2 regions of the Aquariibacter lacus genome follow, and region 2 is predicted to be linked to the other one. Evidence: predicted binding sites of a transcription regulator. Region 2 holds the regulator's gene; the other holds the start of a gene.

Region 1 (9,659 bases), on a different contig from region 2:
GACAGGCAAGTAGCCCGCCTCGACAAGCTGCGCGGGCGTGGCGCCGACGACGACCCAGTCGCGGTCGTGCACCGGCCGGCCGAGCAGGGCATCGCGGACCGCGCCGCCGACCTCGTAGCGCTGCATGGCCGGGCCGCCGCTCAGCGCCGGGCCAGCGTGCGCCAGGCGTCGAGCCGGCCGGCCGAGGCGCTGCCGCCCAGGTAGCCCGGCGCCACCGCCTCCAGCGCCGTGGGGGTGATGCCCAGGCGCGCCAGATCGGGCAGGTGGCCGCTGGCGATGTTGGGCACCTTCATGGAATCGAGGTTGTCGGCACTCATCAGCGGCTCGCCGGGCAGCAGGCCCATCACGCCGGCTTGCAGGCGGCCGACCAGGTCGGGCATGGGCAGCACCGGACGCGGCACGCCGGCCAGGCGACCGGCCAGGCGCACCAGCTCGGCCAGGGTCCAGACGCGCGGGCCGGCGGCCTCGATCGTCTCGCCGGCGGTGCTGGCGTCGTCCAGGCAGCGCACCAGCGCCTCGGCCACGTCCTGCACCCAGACCGGCTGGAAGCGCGCATCCGCGCCGGCCAGGGGCAGCAGCGGCGCCAGGGTCTGGAGGGCGGCGAAGGTGTTCATGAAGCGGTCGCCGGCGCCGAAGATGACCGAGGGCCGCAGGATCGTCAGCCCAGGCGCCCCGGCCTCGCGCAGCGCGGCCTCGCCGGCCGCCTTGCTGCGCAGGTAGTGCGAGGGCGCATCGGCCGCCACGCCGAGCGCGCTGACATGCAGCACCCGGCCCACGCCCGCCGCCCGCGCCGCCCGCCCGACCTTGGCCGCCAGCTCGACATGCACGCGCTGGAAGGCCGCCGGGCTGCCATGCAGGATGGCGACGAGGTGGAAGACGGCCTCGCAACCCTGCATCAACCGGGCAAGCTGGGCTTCGTCATGCACATCGGCCGCCAGCAGCTCGACCGAGGGCAGGGTGCCGATGCGGCCCTTGGCGCGGTCGGGCCGGCGGCTGGGCACGCGCAGCACCGTCGAGGGGCCGTGGCGGCGCAGCAGGGCTTCGCAGAGGGCGGTACCGACGAAGCCGGTGCCGCCGAGGATCAGCAGCTTGGGCATGGCAGTTTCCAGGTCAGGGGTGGAGCCCGGGCGGGCCGGGGACGGCCTGCGCGGGCGAGTTGGATGCGTTCGCGGCGGATCAGGGCAGCTCGGACTCGCCGGGCTTCTCGGCCGACAGGCGCGGGCCGATGGTGGGGCCCAGGCGGCTGCGCAGCGATTGCGGCTGGCCGCTGAGCAGGGCGGCATAGGCGGTGGTGTTGGACAGCACCTTCTTCACATAGTCGCGGGTTTCGCTGAAGGGGATGTTCTCGGTCCAGACGGCGGCATCGAGCAAGGGGCCTTCGCGCCACTTGCGCGGCCGGCCCGGGCCGGCGTTGTAGCCGGCGGCGGCCATGGGGTGCGAGCCCTCGAAGCTGTCGAGCACCAGCTTCAGGTAGCCGGTGCCGATGCGCAGGTTGAGGTTGCGGTCGGTGATGGCCTGGGGGTCGAGCTTGAGGCCGAGCTGGCGCGCCGTCCACTTGGCGGTGGCGGGCATGATCTGCATCAGGCCCGAGGCGCCGACATGCGAGCGCGCATCCAGGATGAAGCGCGACTCCTGCCGGATCAGGCCGTAGACATAGGCCGGGTCCAGGCCCTGCTCGCGGGCGCGGGCCACGACCTCGCTGCGGAAGGGCATGGGAAAGCGCTGCTGCATGTCGACCTCGACCCGCGTGCGCTCGCTGGTGTTGATGCAGCGGTCCCAGATCTCGCGGTCGCAGGCCATCTGCGCGGCGGCCAGCAGCTCGCGGTCGCCCAGGCCGCGGATGCTGTAGTTCCACTCGCGCACGCCCTCGTTGCGCAGGCCGATCTCGATCAGGCCCAGGCCGCGTTGCAGGCCGGGGCGGGCCAGGGCCTCGGCGCGCTCGGCCGGGCTGAGCGGCGCGGGCGTCGGCGGCAGCACGGTCGGCCGGCCCAGGGCTTCCAAGGCCAGCTTGCCGTAGTAGTTCAAGGGGCTGGCGATGCCGGCCAGCAGGCGCCGCGCCTCGGCTTCGAGCAGGGCGCCGTCCTGGCTGTCGGGCGCGATGGCCTGCAGGCCGCGGGCCTTCCAATAGATCCAGGTCGGGTCCTCTTGCTGATCGGCCGGCAGGGCCTGGATGGCTTGCAGCACCTGCTGCCAGCGGCCCTTGCCGCCGTTGGCGCGCAGCGCGGCGCGGGCCTGCCACGCGTGGGTGTCCTCGGCCACGCCGTGCGGGCCGAGGCCCAAGCGTTGGGCACGCTGGAAATGGTCCGGCGCCTCGGGCGAAAGCTTGAGCGCGGCCTGCTTGCCGAAGCTGGCCCAGACCCAGCCGGCGGTGGCCGGCGGCAGGTCCTCGGTCCAGCGGGCGTGCATGGCGCGCACGGCCTCGTCGAGCTCGCGGGCGCCCAAGCGGATCAGGGCCAGCGCCGCCAGCTCCCGGGCCTGCGGGCCGCTCGGGCCGGTCTGGCGCGCGAGGTAGCGGGCCGGGTGGTCGAAGATGGCCTGCAGCGCGGGCTGGACGTCGAGCAGGCTGGCAGCCTGCTCGGCGGCGGCGCGGCGGTTGGCCTCGGTGCTCAGGCGCAGCTTGTGCCAGATCGCGCTGTCGGGCAGGCGGCCGGCCTCGCGCAGGCCGAGGGCCAGGGCATGGCAGGCCTCGTCGGCGTCGCGCTGCGCCCACCAGAGGCGCACCGGTTCGCCGGCCTGCGGCAGGCCGGCCTCCAGGCGGGCCAGGGCCACATGACAATGCACCTTGCGGTCGTCGTCGAGCACGAAGCGCGGGTATTCGGCCAGCAGGGCGGCTCGGTCGCGGCGCCGGCCCAGCTCCAGCAGCCAGTCGTTGCGCAGCCGGTCTTCCAGGTAGCTGCCGGGCCAGCGGGCGTAGAAGGCGTCCAGGTCGGCCTGGCTGGCGCGCTCCAGCCGGGCGCTCAGTTCCCAGTAGTCGGGCCAGACGGCCAGCGGGTGGCCGCCGACGGCGGCGCGGTCGCGCAGCAGGGCGAGGCGGGCGCCGTCGCGGCGGCGGAAAGCCTCGCGGGCCTCGACGAGCAGGGCAGCCACCTCCGGCGGCACGGGCGCCAGCACGGCCGGCGCCGGGGGCGCGGCGGGGGGTGCGGCAGGCGCGGCGGCCACCCCCAGGCCCAGGGCGAGCAGCAGACCGGGGAGGCCGATCGACCCCAGCCGGCGGAAGGCCAGCGGCCGGGAGGAAAGGACGTTCGGAAGCATGCGGGTAGCCGGATCACGACCGGGCGACGCAGCATGCGTGCCCATCGCGCTTCACTGTACCCGAGCCCCCCGGGCCCGGGCGCTGCGGGGCCGCAGCGGACGGCCGGTCACGGCCCTGTGGACAATGCCGGTCTGACGGCGGCGCCTCCCGCGCCGCCGTCGCCCCGACCTTGCCGAGGAAGCCGATGCCGCCCCTGCCCTTCGACCCGCTGTCCCTGCCGCGCGACAAGAAGCAGCTGCGCCGCCTGCTGCAAGCAGAGCGCCAGGCCCTACCCGACCGCCTGGAGCGCGCCGTGCAGTTGCAGAGCGTGCTGCGGATCTGGCTGGCCGGCCGCCAGGACCACACCCTGGGCGCCTACTGGCCGATCAAGGGCGAGTTCGATCCCCTGCCCGCCCTGCACCGCTGGACGGAAGGCAGCGGCCACGGCACCGGCGACGGCCCGCCGCGCCGCATCGGCCTGCCGGTGATGAACCGCGAGACCAAGCAACTGCGCTTCCTGCAGTGGTATCCGGGCTGCCCGATGGAGCACGATGCCTACGACATCCCCAAGCCGCAGGGCACCGACCTGGTCACGCCGACGCTGCTGCTCGTGCCCTGCGTGGGCCACGGGCCCGGCGGCCTGCGCCTGGGCTATGGCGGCGGCTTCTACGACCGCACCCTGGCCGCGCTGAACCCGCGGCCCTACACCGTGGGCATCGGCTATGCGCACGGCCACATCCCCTGGCTGGAGGCCGAGCCGCATGACATCCCGCTTGACACCCTGCTGACCGAGGAAGGCGTGGTCTGGCAGCGGGACGGCAGGTGAAAGCCGACACCGCCTGGACGGTGCGCGGCCCGCTGCGCCTGGCCGACCACGACCCCGACGCCCGCCCGGCGCGCAGCAGCAGCCGCGAAGCCGACCAGGCTCGGCTTGACGCGCTGGCCCTGGAGATCGACCGCCTCCAGACCCTGATGTGGGCCCAGGGCCAGGCGCCCGGCCCGCAGGCCGCGCGTGCCCCGCGCCTGCTGCTGGTGCTGCAGGGCCTGGACACCAGCGGCAAGGACGGCACGGCGCGCGCCGTCTTCAGCCGCTGCAGCCCGCTGGGCGTGCGGGTGGCGGCCTTCAAGGCACCGACCGAGGAAGAGCGCGCCCGCGATTTCCTCTGGCGGGTGCATGCCCAGGTGCCGCGCGCCGGCGAGCTGGTCGTCTTCAACCGCAGCCATTACGAGGATGTGCTGGTGCCGGTGGTCGAGGGCGGGATCGACGCCGCCGAGCGCGACCGCCGCCTGGCCCAGATCAAGGCCTTCGAGCGCCTGCTGGTCGAGAGCGGCACGACGGTCCTCAAGTGCTTCCTGCACCTGTCCAAGGCCGAGCAGGCCAAGCGCCTGCAAGCGCGGCTGGACGATCCGGACAAGCGCTGGAAATTCCAGGCCAGCGACCTGGCCACCCGTGCGAAGTGGGATGACTACCAGGCCGCCTACGAGACCGCGCTGGCCGCCACCTCCACCGCCCAGGCGACCTGGCACCTGATCCCGGCCGACAGCAAGAGCAACCGCAACCTGATGGTCGCCGAGCGGGTGGTCGAGGCGCTGCGCGCCCTCAAGCTCAAGGCGCCGCCGACCGATCCGGCCCTGGAGGGCCTGCGCATCGACGGCGGCTGAAGGCCTGCGCTCAGAAGCGGCGACCGAAGCCGACGCTCCACAGCATCGGGTCCACATTCAGGGTGCCGAGGCGGGCGCCGCCGGCCGAGACCTCGGTGTCGAGCCAGACCTTCTTCACATCCAGGTTCAGCAGCCAGCCGCCGCCGAGCGGCAAGTCCACGCCCGCGCCCAGGGCCGGGCCGACGCTGCTGCGGTCGATCTTCACGCCGGCCGGCAGCTCGACGCTGGAGAAGCGGGTGAAGTTGAGGCCGGCGCCGACATAGGGCCGCCAGCCGGCCAGGCCGCTCAGGTGGTACTGCAAGCTCAGCACCGGCGGCAGGTGGCGCAGGCTGCCGATGTCGCTGCCGGCCGAACGCAGGTGCTGCTTCTGCGGCGTGGTCAGCACCAGCTCGACGGCCCAGTTCGGGGTGAGGAAGCGGGTGATGTCCAGCTCGGGCAGCCAGCGCGCGTTGATCGACAGGTCGAGGCCGGTGCTGTCGTGGTTGCGCGGGTCGAGCCGGGCCGCGCGGGCCCGGACGATCCAGTCACCGGCCTCGGCCGGGGCCGCCGCGGCGGGCAGGGCCGAAAGGCCGGCACTTGCAGCAAGCAGCAGGGCAAGCAGGGCCTGGGGCCGGGAAGGGCGAGAAAGGCAAGCGGGGCGGGACATGCGGGACTCCTGGGAAACATCGCGAGGGATGGATCCATTGGAGGCCGCAGGCCCGGCCCGGGCCTTGCGCCGCGTCAAGGATGGCGCGGGTCGCGCTTTGCCGCAGGTCAAGGACCGTGCGGCGCAGCGCGCAGGCTCAGCGCATCAGGCGCTGGCAGATCTCCAGCGACAGCGCCGACTGGTTGAGCGTGTAGAAGTGGATGGCCGGCACGCCGTGCGAGATCAGGCGCTCGCACAGCCGGGTCACCACCTCCAGGCCGAAGCTGCGGATGGAGGCCACATCGTCCATGTAGCCCTCCATCTTGAGCTGCACCCAGCGCGGGATCTCGATGCCGTCGCGCTGCGCGAACTGCGCGATCCGCGCGTAGTTGTGGAAGGGCATGATGCCCGGGACGATGGGCACGTCGACCCCGCGCGAGCGCGCTTCCTCGACGAAGTGGAAGTAGGCGTCGGCGTTGTAGAAGAACTGGGTGATCGCCGCCGTCGCGCCGGCCTTGACCTTCTGCGCGAAGTAGTCGATGTCGCGGCGCGCATAGCGCTGCTGCGGGTGGTATTCGGGGTAGGCGGCGACCTCGATCTTCAGCTCCGGACCCTGGGTCTCGCGGATGAAGTGGATCAGCTCGCTGGCATAGCGGAATTCGCCGGCCGTGCCGGTGCCGCTGGGCAGGTCACCGCGCAGGGCGACGATGCGCCGGATGCCCTGCTTGCGGTAGGTGTCGAGGATCTCAGCGATGTTCTGGCGCGTCGAGCCGATGCAGGACAGGTGCGGCGCGGCCTCGTGGCCGAGGGCGGCGATGTCGGCCACGGTCGACAGCGTGCGCTCGCGGGTCGAGCCGCCCGCGCCATAGGTGACGCTGAAGAACTCGGGCGCGACCGGGCTCAGCTCGCGCACCACGGCCTTGAGCTTTTCGGCGCCGGCCTCGGTGTTGGGCGGGAAGAACTCGAAGCTGACCGGCAGCGGCAGGCTGCGGCCGGCGGTGGAGGGGGGGGAAGTCATGAAAGGCACTCCTCGGGCGGCGAGGCCACCGCCCAGACGAAAAATTCCTGATTGCCATCGCCACCGGCCAGGGCGCTGGGAAAGTAGTCGCGCACCGTCCAGGCCAGGGCGGCGCAGGCCGCTCGCACGGTCTGCTCCAGCCGCGGGAAGCAGCTTGCGTCCTTGACCAGGCCGCCGCGGCCGACATGCTCGGGCCCCAGCTCGAACTGCGGCTTGATCAGCAGCAGGGCCTGGCCGCCAGGCCGCAGCCAGGGCGCGAGATCGGGCAGCACACGGCTCATGGGGATGAAGGACAGGTCGCCGACCAGCAGGTCGAAGCCGCCGGCCGGTGCCGCATCCGCCAGCGCCGAGCCGGCCAGTTGCCGCACATGCAGGCCTTCGAGCGCGAGCAATCGCGGATGCCCGGCCAGCCGCGGATGCAACTGCCCGTGGCCGACATCGAAGCCGACCACCCGCGCCGCGCCGCGCGCCAGCAGCAGCTCGCTGAAGCCGCCGGTGCTCTGGCCCACGTCCAGTGCCTGCAAGCCGGCCGGGTCGAGACCGGTGCAGGCCAGCGCAGATTCCAGCTTGAGCCCGCCGCGCGAAACCCAGCGGGTCTCGGCATCGTCGGTGACTTGCAGCTCGCAGGCCTCCGTCAAGGCCTCGCCGGCCTTGCGCGGAAGCTGCCAGGGCTGGTCCGGCGCCATCCGCCAGCACACCGCGCCATGCTCGATCAGCCGCTGCGCAGCCGAACGGCTCGGGGCCAGCCCGCGCTGCACAAGCAACTGATCAATTCGCGGCATGACAGATGAAGGACGACCCGGACCTCAGCGCGGTTCCAGCGAACGCCTCGGCGCCGGCAACAAAGCACGCAGACCCCTGCATGCCCCCGACAGAAGCGGTAGATCCGGCTCCGCCGGTCCACCCGCGTCGCCCCCTTGAGGGGGCGGCCGAAGGCCGTAGGGGGGGCTCAATACCGGTACGTGTCGGCCTTGTACGGGCCTTCCTTCTTCACGCCGATGTAGGCGGCCTGCTCGTCGGTCAGCTCGGTCAGTTGCGCGCCGACCTTCTTCAGGTGCAGGCGGGCCACCTTCTCGTCGAGGTGCTTGGGCAGCACATAGACCTTGCCCACCTCGTAGGCCTCGGGCTTGGTGAACAGCTCGATCTGGGCGATCGTCTGGTTCGCGAAGCTCGACGACATCACGAAGCTGGGGTGGCCGGTGGCGCAGCCCAGGTTGACCAGGCGGCCCTTGGCCAGCAGGGTGATCTTCTTGCCGTCCGGGAAGGTGATGTGGTCGACCTGCGGCTTGATCTCGTCCCAGACCAGGCCTTCGAGCGAGACCACGTCGATCTCGTTGTCGAAGTGGCCGATGTTGCAGACGATGGCCTCATCCTTCATGGCGGCCATGTGCTCGTAGCGCAGCACGCTCTTGTTGCCGGTGGCGGTCACGAAGATGTCGGCCTTGTCGGCGGCGTACTCCATGGTCACGACCTTGTAGCCTTCCATCGCGGCCTGCAGGGCATTGATGGGGTCGATCTCGGTCACCCAGACCTGGGCGCTCAGCGCGCGCAGGGCCTGGGCCGAGCCCTTGCCCACATCGCCGTAGCCGGCGACCACGGCGATCTTGCCGGCGATCATCACGTCGGTGGCGCGCTTGATCGAGTCGACCAGCGATTCGCGGCAGCCGTAGAGGTTGTCGAACTTGCTCTTGGTGACGCTGTCGTTGACGTTGATGGCGCGGAACATCAGCGTGCCCTTGGCCGACATCTCGTTGAGACGCAGCACGCCGGTGGTGGTCTCCTCGGTCACGCCGAGGATCTGGGCGCTCTTGCGGCTGTACCAGGTCGCGTCCTGCGCCAGCTTGGCCTTGATGGCGGTGAAGAGGCAGACCTCTTCCTCGCTGCCCGGGTTGTCCAGCACCGACAGGTCCTTCTCGGCCTTCTTGCCCAGGTGCATCAGCAGCGTCGCGTCGCCGCCGTCGTCCAGGATCATGTTCGGGCCTTCGCCTTCGGTGCCGGCGGCGCCGAATTCGAAGATGCGATGGGTGTAGTCCCAGTAGTCGGCCAGGGTCTCGCCCTTGTAGGCGAAGACCGGGGTGCCGGCGGCGACCAGCGCGGCAGCGGCATGGTCCTGGGTCGAGAAGATGTTGCACGAGGCCCAGCGAACCTGGGCGCCCAGGGCCTGCAGGGTCTCGACCAGCACGGCGGTCTGGATGGTCATGTGCAGCGAGCCGGTGATGCGCGCGCCCTTGAGCGGCTGGCTCTTCGCGAACTCTTCGCGGATGGCCATCAGACCGGGCATTTCGGTCTCGGCGATCTTGATTTCCTTGCGGCCCCAGTCGGCCAGCGACAGGTCGGCGACGTGGAAATCCTTTTGGAGGATGGCGGTATTGACGGGTGCGTTCATGGGAGCTCCGGTGGGATTCACCGCGACAGCCACCCGGAAGGCCCACCCGCAGGACGCGGGGTTCGACGCTCACCAGGCAGGGGTCTGCGGGTGAGCGCCGTTGCCTTGAAGAAGGGTTCGAGCCTGGCCGTCAGCCACCCGGGGGGCGGGGGGACGGTTGCAACGCTCCTCGAACGAGACGGATTCTAGGGGCCTCGGCGCCCGCCCGGGTGAAATCCCGAATGTCCCTGCGCAGCGGCCCGCGGTTCGTGTCAGCTTGCACGGCCGGGGCCGCGGCTCAGCGTGCGGCGTAGGGGTCGGGCCAGCCCAGGGCGGTGAGCAGGGCCGATTCGCGCGCCTCCATGGCCTCGGCCTCGTCTTCCAGTTCATGGTCCCAGCCCTGGGCATGCAGGGCGCCGTGGACCAGCAGGTGCGCGTAATGCGCGACGAGCGGCCGGCCGGCGGCCTCGGCCTCGGCCTCGACGACCGGCGCGCAAAGGATCAGGTCGGCGCTCAGCGGCGGGCCGTCCGGGTCGGTCTCGTCCTCGCCGTAGGCGAAGGTCAGCACATTGGTCGCGTAATCCTTGCCGCGGTAGTCGCGGTTCAGGGCCTGGCCTTCCTCGGCACCGACGATGCGCACGGTCAGCGCGGCGGGCGCCTCCAGCGCCGCACGCAGGCAGCGCTGCACCAGATGGCGCGGCAGCAGGGCGCGGTGGCGGGCATCGGCGAATTGCAGCGAGAGTTGCAGCGACGGGCG
Region 2 (9,659 bases):
AAGCCTGGTACGGGTACTGGGGGCAGGTCAGTCACTCCGCCTGCGGACCCTTAGAGCCGGCCGCGAGCCACGCCAAAAAAGGAAAAAGCCCCTGACTTCTTAAAGAGGCCAGGGGCTTGCACGGCGTCAAGAGACGCCGCGGCAATCGATCACATGTGCTCGATCATCACCTGCCCGAAGCCCGAGCAGCTCACCTGGGTCGCGCCTTCCAGCAGGCGGGCGAAGTCGTAGGTGACCTTCTTGCTCAGGATGGATTGCTCCATGCTGCTGATGATCAGGTCGGCGGCTTCGAACCAGCCCATGTGGCGCAGCATCATCTCGGCCGAGAGGATTTCCGAGCCCGGGTTCACATAGTCCTTGCCGGCGTACTTGGGCGCGGTGCCGTGGGTGGCCTCGAACATCGCGACGCTGTCGCTCAGGTTCGCGCCCGGGGCGATGCCGATGCCGCCGACCTGGGCGGCGAGCGCGTCAGAGATGTAGTCGCCGTTCAGGTTCAGCGTGGCGATGACGCTGTACTCGGCCGGGCGCAGCAGGATCTGCTGCAGGAAGGCGTCGGCAATCGCGTCCTTGATGACGATGTCCTTGCCGGTCTTCGGGTTCTTGAACTTGCACCACGGGCCGCCGTCGATGGGCTGGGCGCCGAACTCGGTCTGAGCCAGGCCGTAGCCCCAGTCGCGGAAGCCACCTTCGGTGAACTTCATGATGTTGCCCTTGTGCACGAGCGTGACGCTGGGCTTGTCGTTGTCGATGGCGTACTGGATGGCCTTGCGCACCAGGCGCTCGGTGCCTTCGCGCGAGACGGGCTTGATGCCGATGCCCGAGGTCTCCGGGAAGCGGATCTTCTTGACGCCGAACTCATCCTGCAGGAACTTGATGAGCTTCTTGGCCTTGTCGCTCTGGGCCTCGAACTCGATGCCGGCGTAGATGTCCTCGGAGTTCTCGCGGAAGATGACCATGTCGGTCTTCTCCGGCTCCTTGACCGGGCTGGGCACGCCCTTGAAGTACTGGATGGGGCGCAGGCATACGTAAAGGTCCAGTTCCTGGCGCAGCGCCACGTTCAGGCTGCGGATGCCGCCGCCGACCGGGGTGGTCAGCGGGCCCTTGATCGAGACCACGTACTCCTTGAGCACCTGCAGGGTCTCTTCGGGCAGCCACACGTCCGGGCCGTAGATGCGGGTGGACTTCTCGCCCGCGTAGATCTCCATCCAGTGGATCTTGCGCGTGCCGCCGTAGCTCTTCTCGACGGCGGCGTCGACCACCTTGATCATCACCGGCGTGATGTCGAAGCCGGTGCCATCGCCCTCGATGTAGGGAATGATGGGCTGGTCGGGAACGTTCAGCGAGAAGTCGGGGTTGACCGTGATCTTCTGGCCGCCCGCGGGCACCTGGATGTGCTGGTACATGGGGGGGAAATCTCCGCTCGGTGATGAGGGGGTGGGTCGAGGGCAGCGGATGATGGTGACCGCCACTGCCATGCAAAACGCGATCGCATTTTAGGCAGCAGACTGACACCGGACCGACAGGGCCGCCCGCCTTCTCAGCACAGATCGCGCCCGGGGAAGTGCCCGCCTTGCCAGACCAGCCACGCCCCGCTGGCCAGCAGGGCCGCACCGGCCAGGCGCAGGGCCAGACGCTGCGCCCAGACGCGGGGCTGGCCCGCACCGGATCGCTGCAACAGCGGCAGCAGGGCCAGGCCGCCACCGCTGCCCAGGGCAAAGGCCGCCATCACCGCGGCACCCGCGGCCGGGCCGGGGGCCTGCACGGCCAGGATGAGGGCCGAGGCCAGCAAGCCGCAGGGCAGCAGAATCCAGCCACTGCCCAGCAAGGCGCCCCGGGTCAGGCGGGATGCGGCGCCGCCGCAAGCCGGCGCCGACACGCCGGCGGGCCCGCCGGCCGCAGCCGGCTGCAGCCAGATCACGCGCGCCGCAGGCTTCAGGGCCTGAAGCCTGCGGCGCAGGCCTTGGCTGAGGGCTTCCAGCCCGGCCTCCAGCACCGCCGGCCAGCGGCCGGCCAGCAGCAGCCACAGGCCCAGGGCCAGGGTGGCCAGATGCATCAGCAGAAAGATCGGCCGCAGCACCCCCTGGGCGCCCGACAGGGCCTGCAGCGGGGCGGCACCGCTGGCCGCCACCGCCCCGGCCAGGGTGTAGACCATGCCCCGGCCCAGTTGCCAGCCCAGCGCCGCGGCCGGGCCGCCACCGGCCGCGCGCTGGGCGGCTGCGCAGGGCGCGGCACACATGGCCAGGCAATGCGGCGTGCCCGCCAGGCCGAGCAAGGCGGCGGCGCTGACCAGGCTGAGCAGGAGCGGGCTGATCACGACGAAGGCTTCATGCGCATCAAGGCAGCCGGAACGGCCCGGCCGCCGGACCCGACTTTGCGCCGCCCGCCGGGGGCATGGCTTGATGCACCGCAAGCCTGTCGCATCCCGGGATGGCGCCCGCGCACAATCGGCCCATGGCCGTGATCCTGCCCTTCAGCCCCAAGCCCCTGCCTGGCGATCCGCCGCCTTCGCTGCCCGCCCTGCGCGAGGCTTGCGCAAACTGCCAGTTGCGCGAGCTTTGCCTGCCGCTGGGCCTGGCCGAGGCCGATCTCGACCGGCTCGAAGGCCTGGTCGGCGGCCGGCGCAAGGTGGCGCGCGGGCAGGCCCTGTTCCAATCGGGCGACAGCTTCCGCGGCCTCTATGCGGTGCGCAGTGGTTTCTTCAAGACCGTGGTGGCTTCCGAGGGCGGCCGGGCGCAGGTGACGGGCTTCCAGATGGCCGGCGAGCTGCTCGGCCTCGACGGCATCGGCGGTGACCGCCATGCCTGCGACGCGATCGCGCTGGAGGACAGCCAGGTCTGCGAGATCGCCTACGCCGACCTCGAACGCATCACCCACGACCTGCCGCCGCTGGCCCACCAGTTCCATCGCATCCTCAGCCGCGAGATCGTGCGCGACCAGGGCGTGATGCTGATGCTCGGCCGCATGAGCGCCGAGGAGCGGGTCGCCGCCTTCCTGCTCAACCTCAGCCAGCGCTTGCAGGCCCGCGGCTATGCCGCCCAGGCCCTGCGGCTGCGGATGACGCGCGAGGAAATCGGCAGCTACCTGGGCCTGAGCCTGGAGACCGTCAGCCGCACCTTCAGCAAGCTGCAGGACGAAGGCCTGCTGCGCGTGCAGCAGCGCGAGCTGAAGCTGCTCGACCTGGCCGCGCTGCGCCAGCGCGTCGAGGCCTGCGGCTGAGGCTGCCGGCCGCGTCTCAGCGGGCCGCGGCGGGCGCGGGCAGCGGCGTCACCGCATGGTTGCGGCCCTGCATCGCCGGGGCGGCGCTGCGCTCAAGCTGCACCGGCCGGGTCGGCAGCAGGGTGTCGGCGCCCCGGGTGGCGATGACGACGGTGGCCACGCCGGCCACCACGACCACGGCCGGCCCGCCGAGCACCAGCCACATGAAGCCCTCGCGCCACCAGGGCGTGGAAGCGGATGGCGCCGGGTTCGGTCGGCTCATGGAGAACTCCTTGCGATGGGAGCGGCGCAGCCCGGACGGGGCTCAGCGCGGCAGGTAGAAGGTGGTGGCCTCGTCGAGCCGGTGCTCGGGGCCGGACGGGCCGGCCTCGCGCACCAGGGTCAGTGTGACCGGCAGGGTGGCGCCGCGCTCCAGCCCGGCGGCGGCCTCGGGCGCAAGCCGCAGCGCCAGCGGCACCAGATGGGTCTCGGCCGGGCCCAGCTCGGCCGAGCCGCGCAGCTCGGCCTGCAGGCCGGGCAGGCCCTGCACCTCGATGCGCAGGCGCTGCGGCTGCTCGGTCAGGTTCATGAGCTGCAAGCGGTAGACGTTTTCGACGATGCCGTCCTCGACCTCGCGCGCCATCACGCCGCGGTCGCGCACCACGTCCATCCGCACCGGCGGACGCAGGGCCAGGCTGCCGACGAAGGCCGCCGAGATCAGCACCATGACGAGGCTGTAGACCAGCACCCGCGGCCGGAAGATGGACTTGAGCGTCAGCGCCGCGCGCTCGCCCGCCTCCAGGCCACGCTGGGTCGCGTAGCGGATCAGGCCCTTGGGCCGGCCGAGCTTGTCCATCACGCCGTCGCAGGCGTCGATGCATGCGGCGCAGGAGATGCACTCGTACTGCAAGCCCTGGCGGATGTCGATGCCGGTCGGGCAGACCTGCACGCACAGGCCGCAGTCGATGCAGGCGCCCTTCGAGGCGCTGCCGTCGAGCGCCGGGCCCTTGACGCCGAGGGTGCGCGGCTCGCCGCGGCGGGCGTCGTAGCCGACGATCAGCGTGTCCTTGTCGAACATCGCGCTCTGGAAGCGCGCATAGGGGCACATGTACTTGCAGACCTGCTCGCGCATGAAGCCGGCGTTGCCGTAGGTGGAGAAGCCGTAGAACAGCACCCAGAAGTTCTCCCAGGAACCGAGCTGAAGGTGCAGCACGCCCTGCCCCAGTTCGCGGATCGGGGTGAAGTAGCCGACGAAGCTGAAACCCGTCCACAAGCCGATGGCCAGCCAGACCAGGTGCTTGCCGCCGCGGCGCAGCAGCTTCTCGGCCGTCATGCCGCCGGCATCCAGCCGCAGGCGGGCGCTGCGGTCGCCCTCGATGCGGTGCTCGACCCACAGGAAGATCTCGGTGTAGACCGTCTGCGGGCAGGTGTAGCCGCACCACTGCCGCCCCGCCACCGCGGTGAACAGGAAGAGCCCGTAGGCGCAGAGGATGAGCAGGCCCGTCAGGTAGATGAAGTCCTGCGGGTAGAGCAGCAGGTCGAAGATGTAGAAGCGTCGCGCCTCCAGGTCGAAGAGCAGCGCCGGCCGGCCGTTCCACGGCAGCCAGGGCAGGCCGTAGAAGAGCAACTGGGTGAACCAGACCATGACCCAGCGCCAGTGGTTGAACCAGCCCTTGACGGTCTTGGGCTGGATCTTGGGCCCGGCCGCATACATCCAGATGGTCTTGCGGCGCGCGGCCGGAGCCGCCTCGGCCGGCAGGGGCTTGAAGGGCTCCAGGCGGCTGCTCATCGGGCCACCGTCGCGGTCGGGCCGGTCGCGGCGGGGGTGGACGCCGTCTTCAGCTCGCCGGGCTTGCGGCTGCCCAGGCCTTCGACATAGGCGGCCAGCACGCGGATCTGGCTCGGGCTCATGCGCTCGGCGAAGGCCGGCATCACGTTGTGCTTGCCCTCGTTGACCATGCGGATGATGGCGGCCTCGCCCCAGCCGTGCAGCCAGACCTTGTCGTTCAGGCGCGGCGCGCCCAGCATCGGGTTGCCCTCGCCCTTGGCGCCGTGGCAGCCAGCGCAGCTCGCGAAGCGCTCGCGGCCCAGTTGCGCGGCAATGTTGTTGTGCGCGCTGCCCGACAGGCTCAGCACATAGTGGGCAAGCTGGCGCACCTCCTCGGTCCCGCCGATGGCAGCCCCCATGGGCGGCATCATCCCCTGGCGGCCTGCGGCGATGGTCTCGACGATGCGGGCATGCTCGCCGCCCCACAGCCAGTCGCCATCGGTCAGGTTGGGGAAACCCTTGCTGCCGCGGCCGTCCGAGCCGTGGCACTGCGCGCAGTTCGACAGGAAGAGCCGCTCGCCCAGCGCACGGGCGGCGGGATCGGCCACCAGTTGCTCGGGCGACTTGGCATCGAAGGCGGCATAGATCGGCGCCACTGCCTGCTGCTCGGTCTGCTGCTCCTTGGTGTATTCGCCGGCCGAACTCCAGCCCAGCGTGCCGACCCGGCTGCCCAGGCCCGGGAAGAGCACCAGGTAGACGGCCGAGAAGATCACCGTCAGCACGAAGAGGATCATCCACCAGCGCGGGAGCGGGTTGTTCAGCTCGCGCAGGTCACCGTCCCACACATGGCCGGTGGTCGGGTCCTCCTTGCCGTCGGCACCGATGACGATGGTGCGGCGGCTTGCGGCAAACAGCAGCACCAGGCAGGCGATCAGGCCGACCACCGTGACCGCGGCGATGTAGACATGCCAGCCTTGCGAGAAGAAGTCGCTCATTGCGCAGCTCCCTGGCGGGTGGGGGCCGGGGGCGCCGAGGGCGCATCCTCGAAAGGCAGGCGGGCGGCCGCGGCGTGATCGGCCTGAGCGCCCTTGCGCCAGGCGCGCCAGACGATCCAGCCGAAGGCCAGGAAGGACAGCAGCGTCACCACGCTGCGCAGGGTGTTCACATCCATCGAAGCTCTCCTTGCGCCGTCACTTCACCGCGGTGCCGAGCACCTGCAGGTAGGCGATCAGCGCCTCGATCTCGGTCTTGCCCTTGACGGCCTCGGCGGAGCCGGCGATCTCGGCATCGCTGTAGGGCGCGCCCAGGGTGCGCAGCACCTCCATGCGCGGCGCGATGCTCTCGGGCGCCACCGTCGCGGTGGCCAGCCACGGGTAGGCGGGCATGTTGGACTCGGGCACCAGATCACGCGGATTGATCAGGTGGATGCGGTGCCATTCGTCCGAGTAGCGGCCACCGACGCGGTGCAGGTCGGGGCCGGTGCGCTTGCTGCCCCACTGGAAGGGCCGGTCGTAGACGAACTCGCCGGCCTGCGAGTAGGGGCCGTAGCGCAGCACCTCGGCGCGGAAGGGCCGGATCATCTGCGAGTGGCAGTTGTAGCAACCCTCGCGCACATAGATGTCGCGGCCCAGCACCTGCAGCGCGGTGTAGGGCTTGAGGCCCTCGACCGCCTGCGTGGTGCTGCGCTGGAAGAACAGCGGGACGATCTCGACCAGGCCGCCGATCGTCAGCACCACCAGGGTCAGGACGATCATGAGGAAGCTGCTGGTCTCGATGCGCTCGTGGCTGAAGGTCTTGACCGGGGGGGCGTCGTGCGTGTTGCTCATCGGGTCCTCCGGGGCTCAGGCGCGGGCTGGCTGCAGGGCCGCATCCGCCGGCGGGGCCGGCTGGGCGGCGGCTTGCGGCACGCGGCCGGCGCGCACCGTCATCACCACATTCCAGGCCATCAGCAGCATGCCGCCCAAGTACATCAGGCCGCCGACCAGGCGCACCACGTAGAAGGGGAAGGTGGCCTTCACGCTCTCGACGAAGCTGTACACCAGGGTGCCGTCCTCATGCACGGCACGCCACATCAGGCCCTGCATCACGCCGGCGATCCACATCGCGGCGATGTAGAGCACGATGCCCAGGGTCGCGATCCAGAAGTGCAGCTCGATGGCCCGCGTGCTGTACATGGTCGTGCGGCCGAACATGCGCGGGATCAGGTAGTACATCGAGCCCATGGTGATGAAGCCCACCCAGCCCAGGGCGCCGCTGTGCACGTGGCCGATCGTCCAGTCGGTGTAGTGGCTCAGGGCATTGACCGTCTTGATGGCCATCATCGGCCCCTCGAAGGTCGACATGCCGTAGAAGGACAGGCTGACGATCAGGAACTTCAGGATCGGGTCGTCGCGCAGCTTGTGCCAGGCCCCGCTGAGGGTCATGATCCCGTTGATCATCCCGCCCCAGCTCGGCGCCAGCAGCACCAAGCTGAAGACCATGCCGATGCTCTGCGCCCAGTCGGGCAGCGCGGTGTAGTGCAGGTGGTGGGGGCCCGCCCACATGTAGGTGAAGATCAGCGCCCAGAAGTGCACGATCGACAGGCGGTAGCTGTAGACCGGGCGCTCGGCCTGCTTGGGGATGTAGTAATACATCATCCCCAGGAAGCCTGCGGTCAGGAAGAAGCCGACCGCGTTATGGCCGTACCACCACTGCACCATCGCATCCTGCACGCCGGCATAGGCCGAGTAGCTCTTCATCATGTCGGCCGGCAGGGCCGCGCTGTTGACCACGTGCAGCAGGGCCACGGCCAAGATGAAGGCGCCGAAGAACCAGTTCGCCACATAGATGTGGCGCACCGCGCGCCGGGCCACGGTGCCGAAGAAGACCACCGCATAGGCCACCCAGACCAAGGTGATCAGCAGGTCGATCGGCCATTCCAGCTCGGCATATTCCTTGGCCTGGGTGTAGCCCAGCGGCAAGCTGATGACGGCGGCCACGATGACCGCCTGCCAGCCCCAGAAGACCGCATCGGCCAGCCCCGGCGCGAACAGCCGCGCGCGGCAGGTGCGCTGCACCACGTGGAAGGACGTGGCCATCAGCGCGCAGCCGCCGAAGGCGAAGATCACCGCATTGGTGTGCAGCGGCCGCAGGCGGCCGTAGCTCAGCCAGGGGATGTCGAAGTTCAGCGCCGGCCAGGCCAGTTGCGCGGCGATGAACACGCCCAGCGACATGCCCACCACGCCCCAGAACACGGTCGCCAGCGCGAAGAGACGCACCGGGCGGTCGTGGTACGCCGGCTCGGCGTCCGGCAGGGAGACACTCATTTGACACTCCTACGAATCGGATGCACCGATTGTTCGGAGCCCGGCCCCTGCGCGGCTTGATGCGGATCAAGCTTGTGGCGGGCCGTGGGCCGCCGCCGACAGATGGGGCTCAGTCGGGCGGCAATTCGGGCGATGCCGTCGCCGCCGGGCGGGCCGGCGCGGGCGCGGCCGGTGCCGGGCCCGGCCCGTCGGGGGACTCCATCAGGCGCTGGCCCTCGCGCTCCAGGTCGTCGAACTGGCCGCGGTGCAAGGCCCAGGCGAACAAGGCGATCAGGCCCAGCACCAGCAGCACGGACAGGGGCACGAGCAAGTAGAGGATGTCCATGGGGCTTCCGATCGACGCCGCGGCTCAGCGCCCGGCGCGCAGCGCATTGCCGACGACGAAGAGCGAGCTGAAGGCCATGCCCAGGCCCGCAACCCACGGCGCCAGGCTGCCGCTGACGGCCAGGGGCAGCGCCAACAGGTTGTACAGCAGGGCCCAGGCCAGGTTCTGCCGCACGATGGCCAGGGCCTTGCGCGCCCGCTGGCGGGCGGCGGCAACCTCCGGCAGCCGGCTGCCGAGCACGACCAGGTCGGCCTGCTGCTGGCTCAGCGCCGCGCCGTGGCCCAGGGCCACGGAGACATCGGCCTGGGCCAGCACCGGGCCGTCGTTCAGGCCGTCGCCGACCATCAGCACGCGGTGGCCCTCGGCCTGGAGTTCCTGCAAGCGGGCGAGCTTGAGCTGCGGGGTCGCGGCGGCCTGCAAGCGCATGGCCGGCGCGCCGGCCTCGCGCAGCCGCGCGCCGAAGGCCTGCACGGCGGCGGGGCGGTCGCCGCTCAGCAGCTCCAGCGCCAGGCCCTCGGCATGCAGCGCGGCCAGCAGGGGCAGCGCACCCTCGCGCAGGCTTTCGTCGAACTCGAAGGCCATGGCCTGCTCGCCCTCGGCCAGCGGCTGCGGCGCCAGGAAGACCACCGGCCAGCCCTTCCACGGCCGCAGGCCGGCCGGGCGCGCCGGCTCGGCCAGGGCCTCGGCGCCCGGCCCCACCCAGGCGGCCGAGCCCAGGCGCCAGGTGCGACCCTCGACATCGCTCGCGGCCAGGCCGGCACCGGGCTCGTCCACCCGGTCGCCGACGAACTGCGGCGCATCGGCATGCGCCGCGCCAAGCTGGGCCAGCGCCCGCGACAGGGGATGGCTGGAGCCGGCCGCCAGCGCCAGCGCCCGGGCGATCCATGCCGCGCGCTCGGCCGGGGCAGCCGGGCCGCCGCGGATCTCGGCCAGGCGCAGGCGGTCTTCGCTGAGCGTGCCGGTCTTGTCGAAGCAGGCGGTGTCGATGCGGGCCAGGGCCTCGATGGCATCGAGCCGCTGCACCAGCACGCCGCGCCGCGCCAGGCCGCCCGCTGCGGCCAGCAGG

What was found. Region 2 encodes FNR, which switches genes on or off when oxygen is low (the NO sensors DNR and NnrR bind a similar motif). Its sites were predicted from a motif close to TTGATNNNNATCAA; they were not measured.
Region 1: the regulator FNR is predicted to act here: its motif matches at 5,638-5,651, upstream of JI742_RS02865 (OmpW/AlkL family protein).

What each region holds. Positions count from the first base shown of each region.
Region 1 is NZ_JAERRA010000001.1:619,367-629,025, reverse strand. Features, by position in the region: gene JI742_RS02890 (multifunctional CCA addition/repair protein) at 1-126, opposite strand, end outside; gene JI742_RS02885 (complex I NDUFA9 subunit family protein) at 141-1,097, opposite strand; gene JI742_RS02880 (lytic transglycosylase domain-containing protein) at 1,177-3,252, opposite strand; gene JI742_RS02875 (5-formyltetrahydrofolate cyclo-ligase) at 3,438-4,058, shown strand; gene JI742_RS02870 (PPK2 family polyphosphate kinase) at 4,055-4,894, shown strand; gene JI742_RS02865 (OmpW/AlkL family protein) at 4,905-5,540, opposite strand; gene metF (methylenetetrahydrofolate reductase [NAD(P)H]) at 5,677-6,537, opposite strand; gene JI742_RS02855 (TlyA family RNA methyltransferase) at 6,534-7,319, opposite strand; gene ahcY (adenosylhomocysteinase) at 7,487-8,923, opposite strand; S-adenosyl-L-homocysteine riboswitch at 9,009-9,100, opposite strand; gene ybeY (rRNA maturation RNase YbeY) at 9,201-9,659, opposite strand, start outside.
Region 2 is NZ_JAERRA010000002.1:109-9,767, forward strand. Features, by position in the region: gene icd (NADP-dependent isocitrate dehydrogenase) at 150-1,403, opposite strand; gene JI742_RS10315 (urease accessory protein UreH domain-containing protein) at 1,538-2,314, opposite strand; gene fnr (fumarate/nitrate reduction transcriptional regulator Fnr) at 2,452-3,216, shown strand; gene JI742_RS10325 (nitrogen fixation protein FixH) at 3,233-3,478, opposite strand; gene ccoG (cytochrome c oxidase accessory protein CcoG) at 3,521-4,984, opposite strand; gene ccoP (cytochrome-c oxidase, cbb3-type subunit III) at 4,981-5,958, opposite strand; gene JI742_RS10340 (CcoQ/FixQ family Cbb3-type cytochrome c oxidase assembly chaperone) at 5,955-6,134, opposite strand; gene ccoO (cytochrome-c oxidase, cbb3-type subunit II) at 6,154-6,789, opposite strand; gene ccoN (cytochrome-c oxidase, cbb3-type subunit I) at 6,805-8,268, opposite strand; gene ccoS (cbb3-type cytochrome oxidase assembly protein CcoS) at 8,378-8,593, opposite strand; gene JI742_RS10360 (heavy metal translocating P-type ATPase) at 8,618-9,659, opposite strand, start outside.